Regions from separate parts of the Bacillus sp. JK106 genome, predicted to be linked through region 2. Evidence: a T-box and tRNA genes for the amino acid it is inferred to sense, from the RefSeq annotation. Region 2 holds a T-box; the other holds one or more tRNA genes.
What was found. A T-box is a leader RNA that pairs with one kind of tRNA and senses whether it is charged. The one in region 2 lies ahead of ACWJJS_RS13865 (valine--tRNA ligase), so its partner is inferred to be a tRNA-Val.
Positions count from the first base shown of each region.

Region 1 (7,123 bases), on a different contig from region 2:
AATGATGATCGCTAAAAATCCCCATGTTATCGCTTGGTCCATCAGCCACTGAAGCGTGCTGAGTCCCAAATATGAACTGGCCATCCGGACCAATACGATGACGACGATTCCTTTTAAAAGCTGAACCGCCTTCGTCCCGCGTATGACCATGATTAATTTATATATCACATACCAAACAAGGAGAATATCAACGGCATTGCCGAGGTATTGCAAAAATGGGATGTCCTCAAAAGCCATTTCCTCGTCCTCCAAGAATTCAGTCATTTCGTTTTTTCCGTTATGAATTGTGCTGCATGAGCAATATGTACATCATATAGCGTGCTCATTATACCACATTTTGATTTCTCAAGTGAAATGGGCCGGCACGGCGATGCACAAAAAAAGAGTAAAGCGATTATACGCTTTACTCATCTTCATTCGGGTCCAAAGCGCTTACGACGCCCTGGCCCGCCGATTTCAGTTCGTACCAGACCCAGTCAAACAATTGGTTAATCTCTTCAATCTGCCCGGTGACTTGTCCGGCTGAGGCCATGTATTTTTCTCCGTTGACGACGGTCACATTGCCGTCGACTTTTCCTTCAATGAACAGCTTGCCGTTTTTTACTGTGACATCGCCCTTTACGGTCTCGCCTTCAGGGACGGTGACCGTGTGATTCTGCACGACAAGGTTCGGCTGTTTGGACACACTGAAATTGTGGTCATTATGCCAGCTGTTGAAAAAACCGCCGCCCATTAAAATCACAAAAACCGCTGCGGCTGCAATCATCGGATGAGTTTTGATCCATCGTTTTACAGAAGCGCGTTTTTTCTCTTTTGGAAGATTCGCCATAACTTTGGCAGTAAAATCAGCAGGGGCCGTGACATGCGATGTGCTTCGGACGAGTGCTACGGATTTCTCCATTTCATGAAAATGCCGTTTGCAATTCCCGCATGACTGCAAATGTTGTTTTAATACGTTTTCATCTTCAGGAAGGATATCTCCATCAAGATGCTTATGCATAAGCTGCACAATCTGTTCAGGACAGCTCATTTCATCACCCCACTTAAAGATCCCTCAATTGTTTTCTAAGAGCCTCTCTGCCTCTGTGTATCCTTGTCTTGACGGTGCCGACAGGGATATTCAGAATCTCCCCGATTTCAATTAAAGAGAGTTCGTCAATATACTTTAATACAATAACTGTTCTGTACTTGTCCGGCAGCTTTAAAATCTTTTTCTGAATTGTGTCCGACAGCTCCAATGACAATACGGCGTCTTCAGGGAGAACCCCGTCCGCGGCGATCTGCGAATACATCGTCAGCCCTTCTGCTCCCGCTACTTCTGCGTCCAGATAGTAATCAGGCTTTTTCTTGCGGATGCGGTCAATGGTCAGGTTGGTCGCAATTCTGTAAAGCCACGTTGAAAACTTTCTGTTGATATCGAAACTGTCGATATTGACATACGCTCTGATAAAAGCTTCCTGCGCAATATCTTCCGCTTCGTGAACATTGCCGAGCATGCGGTAGCAAAGCTGGTAAATCTTATCTTTATAAAGGTCAACGATTTCTGCAAACGCATTTTGATCGCCTTTTTTGACTTGCTTGATTCTTTTTTTAATCAGGTTTTCCATGTTTTATCTTACCTCTGCCCTTCACCGGTCTGTATCTATACGTTGATTGTTTTAAAAGGTTTCATTTTTTTTATTACATTTATTTTACCAAATTTCAGGCAGGGTGTAGATGGAAAATACAGAATATACTGCCTTAACAGCAGCTTAAAAATAGTATATCTGATGAACAATCAAAAATCGAAACAAACTGCTGATAAAAAAAAGACACCTTTATGCAAAAGGTGTCTGAGACTGGGCTAGCTGGATTCGAACCAACGCATGACGGAGTCAAAGTCCGTTGCCTTACCGCTTGGCTATAGCCCAAAGATGGTGGAGGGGGGCAGATTCGAACTGCCGAACCCTGAGGGAGCGGATTTACAGTCCGCCGCGTTTAGCCACTTCGCTACCCCTCCGTATTTTTTTGGAAAACAGTGCCGGCCAGAGGACTTGAACCCCCAACCTACTGATTACAAGTCAGTTGCTCTACCAATTGAGCTAGGCCGGCAAATATGGTGGAGGATGACGGGCTCGAACCGCCGACCCTCTGCTTGTAAGGCAGATGCTCTCCCAGCTGAGCTAATCCTCCATATGACCCGTACGGGATTCGAACCCGTGTTACCGCCGTGAAAGGGCGGTGTCTTAACCGCTTGACCAACGGGCCGTTGTGTCCGCGTCGAGCTGACAAAAGTTATTATATACAGGTTGTACCCTATTTGTAAAGAGAAAAATTATTTTTTTTATTTTCAAACTTTTTTACTCGTTTTTTAACAAGAAAAACTCATCCCTCCTCTCTTATTTCATTTATGATGAAAGTATCAAAATATTGAAGGGAATGGACACAGATGATCTTAGTCAGCTCTTGTCTCGGCGGTATCGAATGCAGATATAACGGCTCTCACGCCGCTTCGGAAAAAATCCGCAGACTCGTAGAAGAAAAGAAAGCTGTTATGGTCTGCCCCGAACTTTTGGGCGGCTTCACCACTCCCCGCGAACCGGCGGAAATCATCGGCGGCACGGGTGAAGACGTGCTGAACGGAACGGCAAGAATCGTAACGGCATCAGGCGAAGACGTTACAGCTTTATATATGGACGGCGCGGAAAAAACGTTAGCATACGCAAAAGAAATAGGCGCCGCAACGGTCATCCTTAAAGAAAACAGTCCGTCCTGCGGCAGCAGCTTTATCTATGACGGCACTTTCTCAGGAAAAAAAATACTCGGAGACGGCATCACTTCCGCTCTTTTAAAACGGGCAGGCTGCCGTGTTCTATCAGAAGATGAATTGGATCAATTATAAAAAAGGAGAGTAGATATCATGGATGTAGCCCTGTCCTTTTATAAACCGGAGCATGCAGACGGGCTGAACGGGTTTGTGCTGAGTGAAGAAGATAAAAAGTTCACAGCTCTGCCGATAGATGTCCTGCCGCAGGCGCTTGTCATCCGGGATCGCTACCCGACAGTCATTTTAAAAGAAGACCGCCCCGTCGGTTTTTTTATTTTACATACCTCAAAAGAAACCATTGCCCCGTATTCGAACAATGTGTCTGCCATTTTGCTGAGTGCGCTGTCATTACATGCGCCGCATCAGGGAAAAGGTTATGCCAAACAAGCGATGCTGCAGCTCCCCGCTTTTGTCGCAAATTACTTTCCTTGGTGTGATGAAATCGTGCTTGCTGTAAACCATCGCAATCAACGTGCAAAGAACCTGTACCGGTCTTCCGGTTTTATTGACAAAGGGCGGCGCAGGATCGGCCCGATCGGTGAACAGCACATTCTGCATCATTTTTTGTGAAAGCGCTTGATTATTCATCTCAACCCTGCCGATTTTTCTTGAAACATCTATTCAGATGCCCATATACTTCAAGTATTAACGACTTGGGAGGGTACAATCATGACAGACCGGCTTAACATTCACAGATTGACCACAGAAACCAGAAACCCGCAGACCGCTTCAATCCATCAGGCAGACACGATGGAAATTCTCCGCATCATTAACGAAGAGGATTTCAAAGTGGCTGAAGCCGTTCAGCAGGTGCTGCCCGATATTCAGATTGCCGTTCAATTCGCCCATCAGTCCTTACGGCGAAACGGCAGGCTGATTTATGCGGGAGCGGGCACAAGCGGCAGACTCGGTGTACTGGATGCGGTTGAATGCCCGCCTACATACAGCGTAAGTCCCGACACCGTCATCGGTCTGATGGCCGGAGGGGCAGACGCCTTTTTGCAAGCGGCTGAAGGTATAGAAGACAGCGAGGAAACCGGCGCTCTCGATCTCAAAACGATCGGGCTTACCGCAGAAGACACCGTGATCGCCATCGCGGCAAGCGGGCGCACGCCGTATGCGGCCGGTGCACTGAAATATGCAAAAACAATCGGCGCCAAAACCGTCGCGCTCACATGCAATAAGAACTCATTGATCAGCACCTTTGCCGATCACAGCATTGAAGTCATTGTCGGCCCCGAAGTGATTACAGGGTCAACACGAATGAAAGCCGCGACGGCACATAAAATGATTCTGAACATGATTTCCACGGCCGTGATGATTAAAAGCGGCAAAGTGTACGAAAATTTAATGGTGGACGTTCATGTCAGCAACGAAAAATTGAAAGAACGCGCAATCGGCATTATCCAAAGCATCACTGGCGTTCCGTACGACAAGGCAAAAGAAACGCTTGAGGCCGCAGGCAGCCATGTCAAAACGGCAATCGTCATGCTGAAGACGAATTCGGACGAAACACACGCGAAGGCACTGCTCAAAGAATCAGAAGGATTCATTGATAAAGCCATTGAACAGCACGTTTCAAGAGAAAAAGAACGCTGATCGTTCTTTGGTGAAAAATAATGTGCTTTTACGAGCCCGCGCCGTTTTCATGTTCGGCGCAGGCGCTTTTAGGACGCGTTTCAGGCATAGCTCCCCGGGAAAAATCGTACGGAAAAAGGAGGATCTCCATGAGCAAAGAGGCATTTTATCAGTCACTGGCCAAAGATATCCTGGACAATTGCGGCGGTTCATCGAATATTTCAGGCTTTACCCACTGTATGACACGCCTGAGGATTACACCTTTAGATCGGGATAAAATGGATATTGAGGCGCTGAAACGGCTTGACGGGGTAATAGGCGTCGTCGAAGCTGAAACACTGCAGATCATTCTCGGCACGGGTGTCGTCAATCATGTCGCCGACGCTTTCGCAAAACTTATGCCATCCGGAAAAAACATTGATTTAAAAGAAGCCGCCTCACGGAAAAAAGCCGATCTCAACAGAAAAAACACCACACCCATCAAATTGTTTCTGAGAAAAATATCAAGCATCTTCATTCCCCTTATTCCCGCACTCATTGCATCAGGTTTAATCACCGGTATTACGAAAGCCGTCATTCAGGCCGGCTGGCTCCCGAAAGAATCTCAAATCGCACTTATTTTAACGGTTATCGGTTCAGGCTTGTTCGCTTACCTCGGCGTCCTTGTCGGCATCAATGCGGCGAAGGAATTCGGCGGGACACCCGCGATGGGCGGCCTTGCGGGCATATTGATCCTTAACCCTGAGATCGCCAATATCAGTTTGTTCGGAGAGAATCTGCTCCCTGGCAGGGGAGGATTAATCGGCGTTCTTTTCGCTGCGGTTTTTATCGCTTATACCGAACGGTTTATCAGAAAGTACGTCCATCAATCCATCGACATTATCGTCACGCCTACATTGTCTTTACTTATCACCGGGCTGGTGACATATGTCGTTTTTATCCCTGCAGGCGGTTTTATTTCTGATCTGATTACATCAGGTTTATTGTCGCTGCTGAATGTCGGGGGAGTGCTCTCAGGGTTTGTACTGGGAGCCGCCTTCCTGCCGCTTGTCGTCACCGGCCTGCATCAGGGCTTGACTCCCGTACATTTGGAATTAATCCGATCAATCGGAGATGACCCGCTTCTTCCGATTCTCGCGATGGGAGGCGCGGGTCAAGTAGGCGCGGCCTTCGCCATCTTTATGAAAACAAAAAAAGCCTCATTAAAAAGAGCGATCGGCGGCGGACTTCCATCCGGTCTGCTCGGAATCGGAGAGCCGCTCATCTTTGGCGTCACGCTCCCGCTCGGCCGGCCGTTTTTGACGGCGTGTTTAGGGGCGGGAATCGGCGGCGCCTTTCAAGCCCATTTTCAAGTGGCTACTTTTTCAATCGGTGTCTCCGGCCTTCCGCTCTCGTTTCTCGTACAGCCGGCTCAAATCGTTTTGTATATCATCGGTCTCTTCATCTCTTACGCGGCGGGCTTTGTTTTCACTTATACGTTCGGATTTAAGGATGACATGGCTGCTGAATTTGAATAAACCGGGAGGGATCAGAATATGAAAACACTGACAGCCGCCGTACTCACAATCGTCATCAGCCTCTCTTTTCTGCCGCAGCACAAAGCCGAAGCCCAATCCAAATTATACGACGCAGCAAAGCTCAGAAAGGTTGATCAAATGATTGAAAAAGACATCGCAGCAGGATTCCCCGGAGCCGTCCTCGTCGTCGTAAAGGACGGACGGGTGATCAAAAAGAAAGCATACGGCTACAGCAAAAAATATGACGGGAACACCCTTTTATCCCGTCCGAAAAAAATGAAAACATCAACCATGTTTGATTTAGCTTCCAATACAAAAATGTACGCGGCCAATTTTGCACTACAGCGACTCGTCAGCCAGGGAAAGCTTGATGTGTATCAAAAAGTCTCGGCTTACCTTCCTGATTTCAAAGACAGAAAAAGCGATCCGATTCAAGGAAAAGACCGCATACGCGTCATCGATGTGCTCCAGCATCAATCCGGTCTGCCGGCAAGCTTTTATTTCTATCAGCCGGACACCGCAGGCCCTTTATATTCACAAGAACGGGATAAAACGATCCGTTTTCTCAACCAAATCCCGCTTGAATACAAGCCGGGAACAAAACACGTATACAGCGATATCGGTTACATGCTTCTCGGCTGCATCATTGAAAACATAACCGGAAAAACCCTTGATACCTATGCTGAACAAGAACTGTACAAACCGCTGAAACTGACGCACACACTGTTCAATCCGCTGCAAAAAGGTTTTAAAGAAAAAGCATTCGCAGCTACTGAACGTTTAGGCAACACACGTGACGGAGTCATCCATTTCCCTCACATCAGGACGTATACGCTGCAGGGGGAAGTTCACGATGAAAAAGCATTTTACTCAATGGGAGGGGTGTCCGGTCACGCCGGGCTGTTTTCCAGAGCTGATGATTTGGCCGTCCTTCTTCAAGTCATGCTGAACGGCGGCAGTTATAAACATGTTTCTCTCTTCAATAAAAGAACGGCCGATTTGTTCACAACCGCGGCATCCTCTGATCCGACATTCGCTCTCGGCTGGCGGAAAAACGGCAGCCCGGATATGGAGTGGATGTTCGGACCTTATGCAAGCAGGCAGGCATACGGCCATACGGGATGGACCGGCACCATCACGATTATTGATCCCGCTTATAAGCTGGGGATCGCACTTTTGACCAATAAAAAGCATTCCCCCGTCGTCAGCCCCGGTGAAAACC
Region 1 is NZ_JBSJQC010000004.1:16,532-23,654, reverse strand. Features, by position in the region: gene cdaA (diadenylate cyclase CdaA) at 1-237, opposite strand, end outside; gene rsiW (anti-sigma-W factor RsiW) at 404-1,030, opposite strand; gene sigW (RNA polymerase sigma factor SigW) at 1,044-1,607, opposite strand; tRNA gene ACWJJS_RS15450 (tRNA-Gln) at 1,839-1,910, opposite strand; tRNA gene ACWJJS_RS15445 (tRNA-Tyr) at 1,915-1,999, opposite strand; tRNA gene ACWJJS_RS15440 (tRNA-Thr) at 2,019-2,091, opposite strand; tRNA gene ACWJJS_RS15435 (tRNA-Val) at 2,097-2,172, opposite strand; tRNA gene ACWJJS_RS15430 (tRNA-Glu) at 2,176-2,247, opposite strand; gene ACWJJS_RS15425 (DUF523 domain-containing protein) at 2,429-2,881, shown strand; gene ACWJJS_RS15420 (GNAT family N-acetyltransferase) at 2,900-3,376, shown strand; gene murQ (N-acetylmuramic acid 6-phosphate etherase) at 3,476-4,405, shown strand; gene ACWJJS_RS15410 (PTS transporter subunit EIIC) at 4,534-5,901, shown strand; gene pbp4b (penicillin binding protein PBP4B) at 5,920-7,123, shown strand, end outside.
Region 1: it has a tRNA-Val gene. The T-box ahead of ACWJJS_RS13865 (valine--tRNA ligase) is inferred to sense a tRNA for this amino acid. The anticodon was not compared.

Region 2 (7,123 bases):
ATACGACATGGACGTTTTTATCAGCAAAGCGCTGCCTGATCGTTTCTGTCAGCGTTTCAACGCCCTCTTCGTTATGCGCGCCGTCCGCAAACACTAAAGGGCGGCTTTGAAGACGTTCAAACCGGCCCGGCCAGGAAGCTTTTTTCAGGCCGTTTCGCATCGCTTCTTCTGAAATGACTGCGGCTTCCAGGCGATTCAGCCATTCAGCGGCCAATATCGCCAATGCCGCATTCTGCCTTTGGTGAATGCCGATCAGCGACGTTTGAATGTTTTCATAGCATTTCGTTTCTGTTTCCAGCGAAAAGCTTTCGCCGGACGGAAGCGCCGCTTCATTAAACAGTCTGCACGTTTTATATAGTGACTGATACGGAGCCTGCTTTTTTTCGGCTTCCGCTTCAATAACGCCGAGTGCTTCCGGCTGATTGACACCCGTAATGACCGGAATGGAATTTTTAATGATACCGGCTTTCTGCCCGGCGATCTCCTCGATGGTATTGCCTAAAATGGCCATATGGTCATGTCCGATACTTGTAATGACCGACAGGAGCGGTTTCACAATATTGGTTGAATCAAATGTGCCGCCGAGCCCCGCTTCAAAAATAACAAAATCGATATCAGCCCGCTTCGCAAAATATAAAAATGCACACGCTGTAATGATTTCAAATTCTGTCACCGTTCCGGCATCAGTCTTATCGAGCTCATCGACTATCGGCTTTATGTCATTAACGAGCGTTCTCCATTCCTCATCGGTAATCGGCGTGCCGTTGACGCTGATACGCTCATTAAACGTAATCATGTAAGGCGATGTGAACGTGCCGACCGTATAACCGGCTTCTTGAAGCACGGAACGGATAAAAGAGACGGTTGATCCTTTGCCGTTTGTGCCCGCCACATGAATGGCGCGGATGTTCTTTTCCGGGTGTTCCAGTTTTTCCATCAGCTTTTCCATACGGAGAAGGCCCGGCTTAACGCCGAACTTGAGTCTGCCGTGAATCCAGCTGATCGCTTCTTTGTACGTATTAAACAATGAAATCCCCTCTTTTATACGACAAGGCGGTTTCTTAGGAAACCGCCCCGCTGTTTTATCAGCCTTTCAGCTCTGCAATCCGCTGCCGGACAGCTTCGCGTTTTGCCGTGTAGTCTTTCTCTTTTCCGCGTTCTTCTTCAATGACATGCTCAGGAGCTTTTTTAATGAATCCTTCGTTGCCGAGTTTTTTCTGAACGCGTTCGACTTCTTTTGTCAGCTTGTCGAATTCTTTTTGCAGACGGGCGATCTCCTCATCAATGTTAATCAGCCCTTCAAGCGGCAGAATGACTTCCGCTCCGGTGACGACCGCTGTCATCGCCTTGTCTGCCGCAGTGATATCCGTCCCGATTTTCAGCGTGCTCGGATTCGTGAAGCGTTCAACGTAAGAACGGTTCTTCTCAAGGCGGCCGGCAATGTCTTCGGTAGATGTTTTAATGTAAAGTTCAACCTGCTTGCTCATCGGCGTGTTGACTTCGCTCCGGATATTGCGGACAGAACGGATTAATTCTACGAGCAGTTTCATATCCGCCGCTGCCTCTTTATCCGTATGTTCCGGCACCGGAACCGGCCAAGAGCTGATCGTGATTGACTCGCCTTCATGAGGAAGGTGCTGCCAGATTTCTTCCGTTAAAAATGGCATAAACGGGTGAAGAAGACGCATCGTCTGGTCAAGCACGTATGCCAGAACAGACCGGGTTGTTTTCTTCGCCGCTTCATCTTCCCCGTACAGCGGAAGCTTCGCCATTTCGATATACCAGTCGCACACATCGTCCCAGATAAAGTTGTACAGGTGGCGTCCGACTTCACCGAATTCATAACGATCCGCAAGCTGTGTTACGTCTTCTATCGTTTCATTCAGTCTTGTCAGGATCCACTTATCAGCAACTGTTTTTTCACCGGACAGATCAAGCTCGTCATACGTCATGCCGTCCATGTTCATTAATGCAAAACGGGAGGCGTTCCAAATTTTATTTGCGAAATTCCATGTGGATTCCACTTTTTCATAGCTGAAACGGAGATCCTGTCCCGGTGAACTTCCGGTTGCCAGGAAATAGCGCAGGGAATCCGCTCCGTACTTGTCGATGACATCCATCGGGTCCACGCCGTTCCCAAGGGATTTACTCATTTTTCTGCCCTGCTCGTCACGGATTAAGCCGTGAATCAGCACGTCTTTGAACGGACGCTCGCCGGTAAACTCAAGACCTTGGAAAATCATCCGGGATACCCAGAAGAAAATGATGTCATATCCCGTTACAAGAACATCGGTTGAGTAATACCGCTTAAAGTCTTCAGCGTTTTCATCAGGCCAGCCCATTGTAGAAAACGGCCAAAGCGCGGAGCTGAACCATGTATCAAGCACGTCTGAATCCTGTTCCCAATTTTCGCTGTCCTCAGGCGCCTCAAGGCCGACGTACACTTCTTTTGTTTCTTTATGATACCAAGCCGGGATGCGGTGGCCCCACCACAGCTGACGGGAAATACACCAATCACGGATGTTTTCCATCCAGTGCAGGTACGTTTTCTCGAACCGGTCAGGAACGAAGTGAACCTTCTCTTCTTTTGCCTGAAGGTCAACCGCAGCATCAGCCAGCGGCTGCATTTTGACAAACCATTGTGTGGACAGGTACGGCTCAACAACGGCGCCGCTTCTCTCACTGTGGCCGACAGAATGCATATGGTCTTCGATTTTAAAGAGAACGCCGGATTCCTGAAGATCTTTGACGAGTTTTTTGCGGCATTCAAACCGGTCCATGCCGTTATATTGCAGCGCTTTTTCATTCATTGTTCCGTCTTCATTCATGACGAGAATCCGCTCTAAATTGTGGCGGTTTCCGAGTTCAAAGTCATTCGGGTCATGGGCAGGCGTAATTTTAACGGCGCCTGATCCGAATTCCATATCAACATAATCATCGCCGACAATCGGAATTTCGCGGTTTGTAATCGGCAGAATCACCGTTTTGCCGATTAAGTGCTTGTAGCGCTCATCTTCAGGATGAACCGCGACAGCCGTGTCGCCAAGCATCGTTTCCGGACGGGTGGTCGCGATTTCAATTGAGCCTGAGCCGTCTGCTAACGGGTAGCGCAAATGATAAAACGCGCCCTGTACGTCTTTGTAAATCACTTCAATATCGGATAAAGCCGTTTTTGTGGCAGGGTCCCAGTTGATGATATATTCGCCTCTGTAAATCAAGCCTTTTTCGTACAACTTGACGAATACTTCACGCACGGCTTTGTTCAGCCCTTCATCAAGAGTGAAACGTTCGCGTGAATAATCGAGTCCGAGTCCCATCTTGGCCCATTGGCTGCGGATGAAATCAGCATACTCTTCTTTCCACTTCCACGTTTCTTCTAAAAACTTTTCACGGCCGAGGTCATAACGGCTTGTGCCCTGTTCGCGGAGTTTCGCTTCGACTTTTGCCTGAGTGGCGATGCCGGCGTGATCCATGCCCGGAAGCCAGAGCACGTCATAGCCCTGCATGCGTTTCATACGTGTAACGATATCTTGCAGCGTCGTATCCCACGCATGTCCGAGGTGCAGCCTGCCCGTCACGTTCGGCGGCGGAATGACGACAGAATACGGCTGTTTCGTTTGATCGCCGCCCGCTTCAAAATATTTTCCTTTCAGCCAAAAATCATAGCGGCCTTTTTCAATCGCAGACGGATCATATTTTGTCGGCATTGTTTGTTCGTTTGTATCCATGATAACCCTCCAGCATGTTTAGAAATGGCTGAGCAACTAAAAAAGAGCCTTCATCCTGATAAAGGACGAAAAGCTCTTTCGCGGTACCACCTTTTTTCATGAACAGATTTGTTCATGCACTTAAACGGATAACGGGTGCGGCCCGAATTTCTCTACTGTATGTTCAAGAAATTATGCTCCCGGGCGACCTTCCAATGAGACGGCATAAGAAGCCTTTCAGCACAGTAGCTTCTCTCTCTTCATGCGTCTTTCTTGTACTCTTCCCGTTCAAAGCAGGTGTATTTATATCAGCTCATGATCTTATTTATTATGTTCTTTATTATAGTAAAAGTGTTTTTGATTCGTCAATCATCTTTTCCAAAAACCGCTGCCGTCATACATAAATGGGCATGCACCCCGCTCTTCCCCTTACATACGATACATAGAAAGGCGAATGTGAGGAGGAATTGCCCGTGAGAAAAAAATTCAATTCTTATTCGCTCCCCCAGTGGGCCAGACAGGTCCGCCTTGTATCCGTGCAAGTCATTATCCCGATTACGATCTTTCAGGGGATCAGGACGATTTTCTTTCCGACGACTTTTGATGTCCTGCTGCTTGCCATCCTGCTGTTTTTAGCGTGCGCCCTGCATTTGGAATGGATATAAAAAAACGAGTCCCGTTATGAAGAGGACTCGTTTTCCGCTTTTATTTTTTTCTCCCGCTCAATCTGATGAACCTTCATGAGAAAAGGTTCAACATTTTTCATCTGCCAAAACGCTCTTAATAATTGCGTGCACTCTTCTTTTTCAGAGCCCCTTTGGCCGGTCTGATACCGTTTCAGCACTTTGTACATGGCGGACGGATAAGCCATATAGCTGAGAAACAGGCTGATTTCCGCTTCACGGAGCGGGAATGATTTGTGATACGTATAAAACCAGTCCAGGCATTCCGGACATGCTTTCGGATAGCTTCTGAACATTCTGGAGTAAAAGCCGAGCAGGTCATTTTGCGGAGGACCCAGCGCAGCTTTCTCGAAATTCGTGAAAAAGCCCGATCCCGCATCATTATACAGAAAGTGGCGGCTCGATAAACTGCCGTGGTTGATCACCGCTCTCGTCTTGTCATGATCCTTTGCCGCGTCAAACCATTCTTCCAGACGTTCGAGAGCAAAATTGACGGCGGAAACCGTTTCTGTAAGATACGTAACAGCCTGCAGTTCAAAAGGTGAAAGGTACCACTCTTTTTCCGCCCGGTCGGCGAATTGTTCATAGACAAGTTTATCATTTTCCCAATCTCTTTTCGTTGCTTCATAAAAGCGGCTGATATCTTCAGTCCGGATTTGGATGTCCCGCACAGTCGCAGAATGGAGCTTCGCGACCTCTTTAAAAAGGTAAACATGTTTTTGGTCCCGTTCTTCTTCCTGATCGTACTGAAGCCAAGGCATTAAATAATAAGAATTCTCCGTCTGTCTTCCCGCAAAAAAATCGCCGGCATACGTGCGGCAGATCGGCACAAATGATCGGTAGCCTTTCTCCTCAATCTCAATCATAAGATCCGTAAATTCACTGCTGCGGGCCGGCTTGAGCTGTTTCAAAGCAAAAATGCCGTAGTTTGAGTAGACCTTCCAAACATGCGGGCTGACAGGCTCAATGTACTCAGCCGTCAGCCCGTATTCCTGAAGCACTGATTGGACTGCTTCCATTCCATTCACCACATTTTTACGGCCTCTTTGTGCTTACACATGGCTGTTATTATATTCAGGTATATACAGAAGCTGACCTTCCTCAAGCTCGTCATCAAACGATAAAGCATTCGTTCGGATGAGCTGCTGGGATGTAATGTCATATCGTTCACACACCCGGTCGATTGTATCTTGCTGCTGCACGATACAAATTTTCATTCTTGAAAACTTTTCTTCTTCCCTTGTAAATAATTTTGTCAAGTAATGAGAGTTGTCATTTTCCTTCTGCTCGGTTCCCGGTGCCGCTTCTTCATTCTTTCTTTCAGGCTTAAGCGGCTCAGGCTGTTCCGCTTGCGCCGGCTCCTCCGGCGGCAGTTTGGAAAACTGAAAAGACAAATCGAGAGGCTTCCCGGTTTCCTCCTCCGGCGGCGCCATCTTCCTTACCTCAATTTCAAACCCTTCTTCATCATGAGCCTCTTCTTCAAGCAGCTTAGGAGCGCTGTAAAACTCCTCTTCCTGCCGTTCCGGAACGAACTCACGATAAACGGGCGCCTGCTCTTCTTGAAAAACCGCAGGCTCATCTTCGTCTTCTGCCGCCTTATGATCGCTCTGACGGAGAAGCGGCTCGGCCTCTGGCTGTTCTTCTTTTTGAAGGAAGGGCTGTTCCGCAATTTTTGTTTTTTCTGCATGCGGAGTCAGAGTGAATGCAGGGAAAACCGGTTCGATATCATCTTTTGGCTCTTCCTGCGCTTCTGCTGAATCATCCTCAAATACGGGTTCATTCCTCACGGCTGACATGATTGCAGGCTCCTCAGCTTCTTCCGGCTCTTCTTCGTGCTGGAAGGAAACGGGAGGAGGAGGCTCAGTAAAGGAAACAGGTTTCGGCACCTCTTCTTGCTCCCTCATAATCGGGGCTGCTTCCTGCTCTTCTTCCTGCTCCCTCAGAATCGGGACTGCTTCCTGCTCTTCTTCCCGCTCCCTCATAATCGGGGCTGCTTCCTGCTCTTCTTCCTGCTCCCTCAGAATCGGAGCTGCTTCCTGCTCTTCTTCCTGCTCCCTCAGAATCGGGGCTGCTTCCTGCTCTTCTTCTTCCCGCTCCCTCAGAATCGGAGCTGCTTCCTGCTCTTCTTCCTGCTCCCTCAGAATCGGGGCTGCTTCCTGCTCTTCTTCCTGCTCCCTCAGAATCGGGGCTGCTTCCTGCTCTTCTTCTTCCCGCTCCCTCAGAATCGGGGCTGCTTCCTGCTCTTCTTCCTGCTCCCTCAGAATCGGAGCTGCTTCCTGTTCTTCTTCCTCCTGCCTGAGTGAAGACGGGATTTCTTCCTCGTTTTTCTCTGTTTCTTGTGCTGCTTCTTCTGATACAGTCAAAGGTATTTCAGGCTCATGGCGTATCATTAATTCTGGTTCATTTTCGTCCTCTGAATGATGTCCGGCAAGATTGATCATTTCTTCTCTGGCAAATTCAGGCGCCACGTACAAAGGGATCTCCGGCTCTTTTGGCTCGGATTCCTCAAGCAGCCCTTCAATTGCCAAATCAGCTTGAATGGTTAAGATCCTTGAATCCGTCAGCTGATAATCAAAGGCATCAATAAATACGAAAACATCATTGAGGTGGCTCACTTTATTTTTCGGAATCGTAATGTCCACCGGGAAACAATGAATGAGCTCGGCCGTGCCATCCTCCCTTGCCCTCACTTCCTCTACATGCCTCAGCTCACTATTAAGCTTTTCAAAATGA
Region 2 is NZ_JBSJQC010000003.1:673,822-680,944, forward strand. Features, by position in the region: gene ACWJJS_RS13860 (bifunctional folylpolyglutamate synthase/dihydrofolate synthase) at 1-1,027, opposite strand, end outside; gene ACWJJS_RS13865 (valine--tRNA ligase) at 1,086-3,728, opposite strand; T-box leader at 3,787-4,008, opposite strand; gene ACWJJS_RS13870 (hypothetical protein) at 4,181-4,372, shown strand; gene ysxE (spore coat protein YsxE) at 4,387-5,409, opposite strand; gene ACWJJS_RS13880 (LysM peptidoglycan-binding domain-containing protein) at 5,443-7,123, opposite strand, start outside.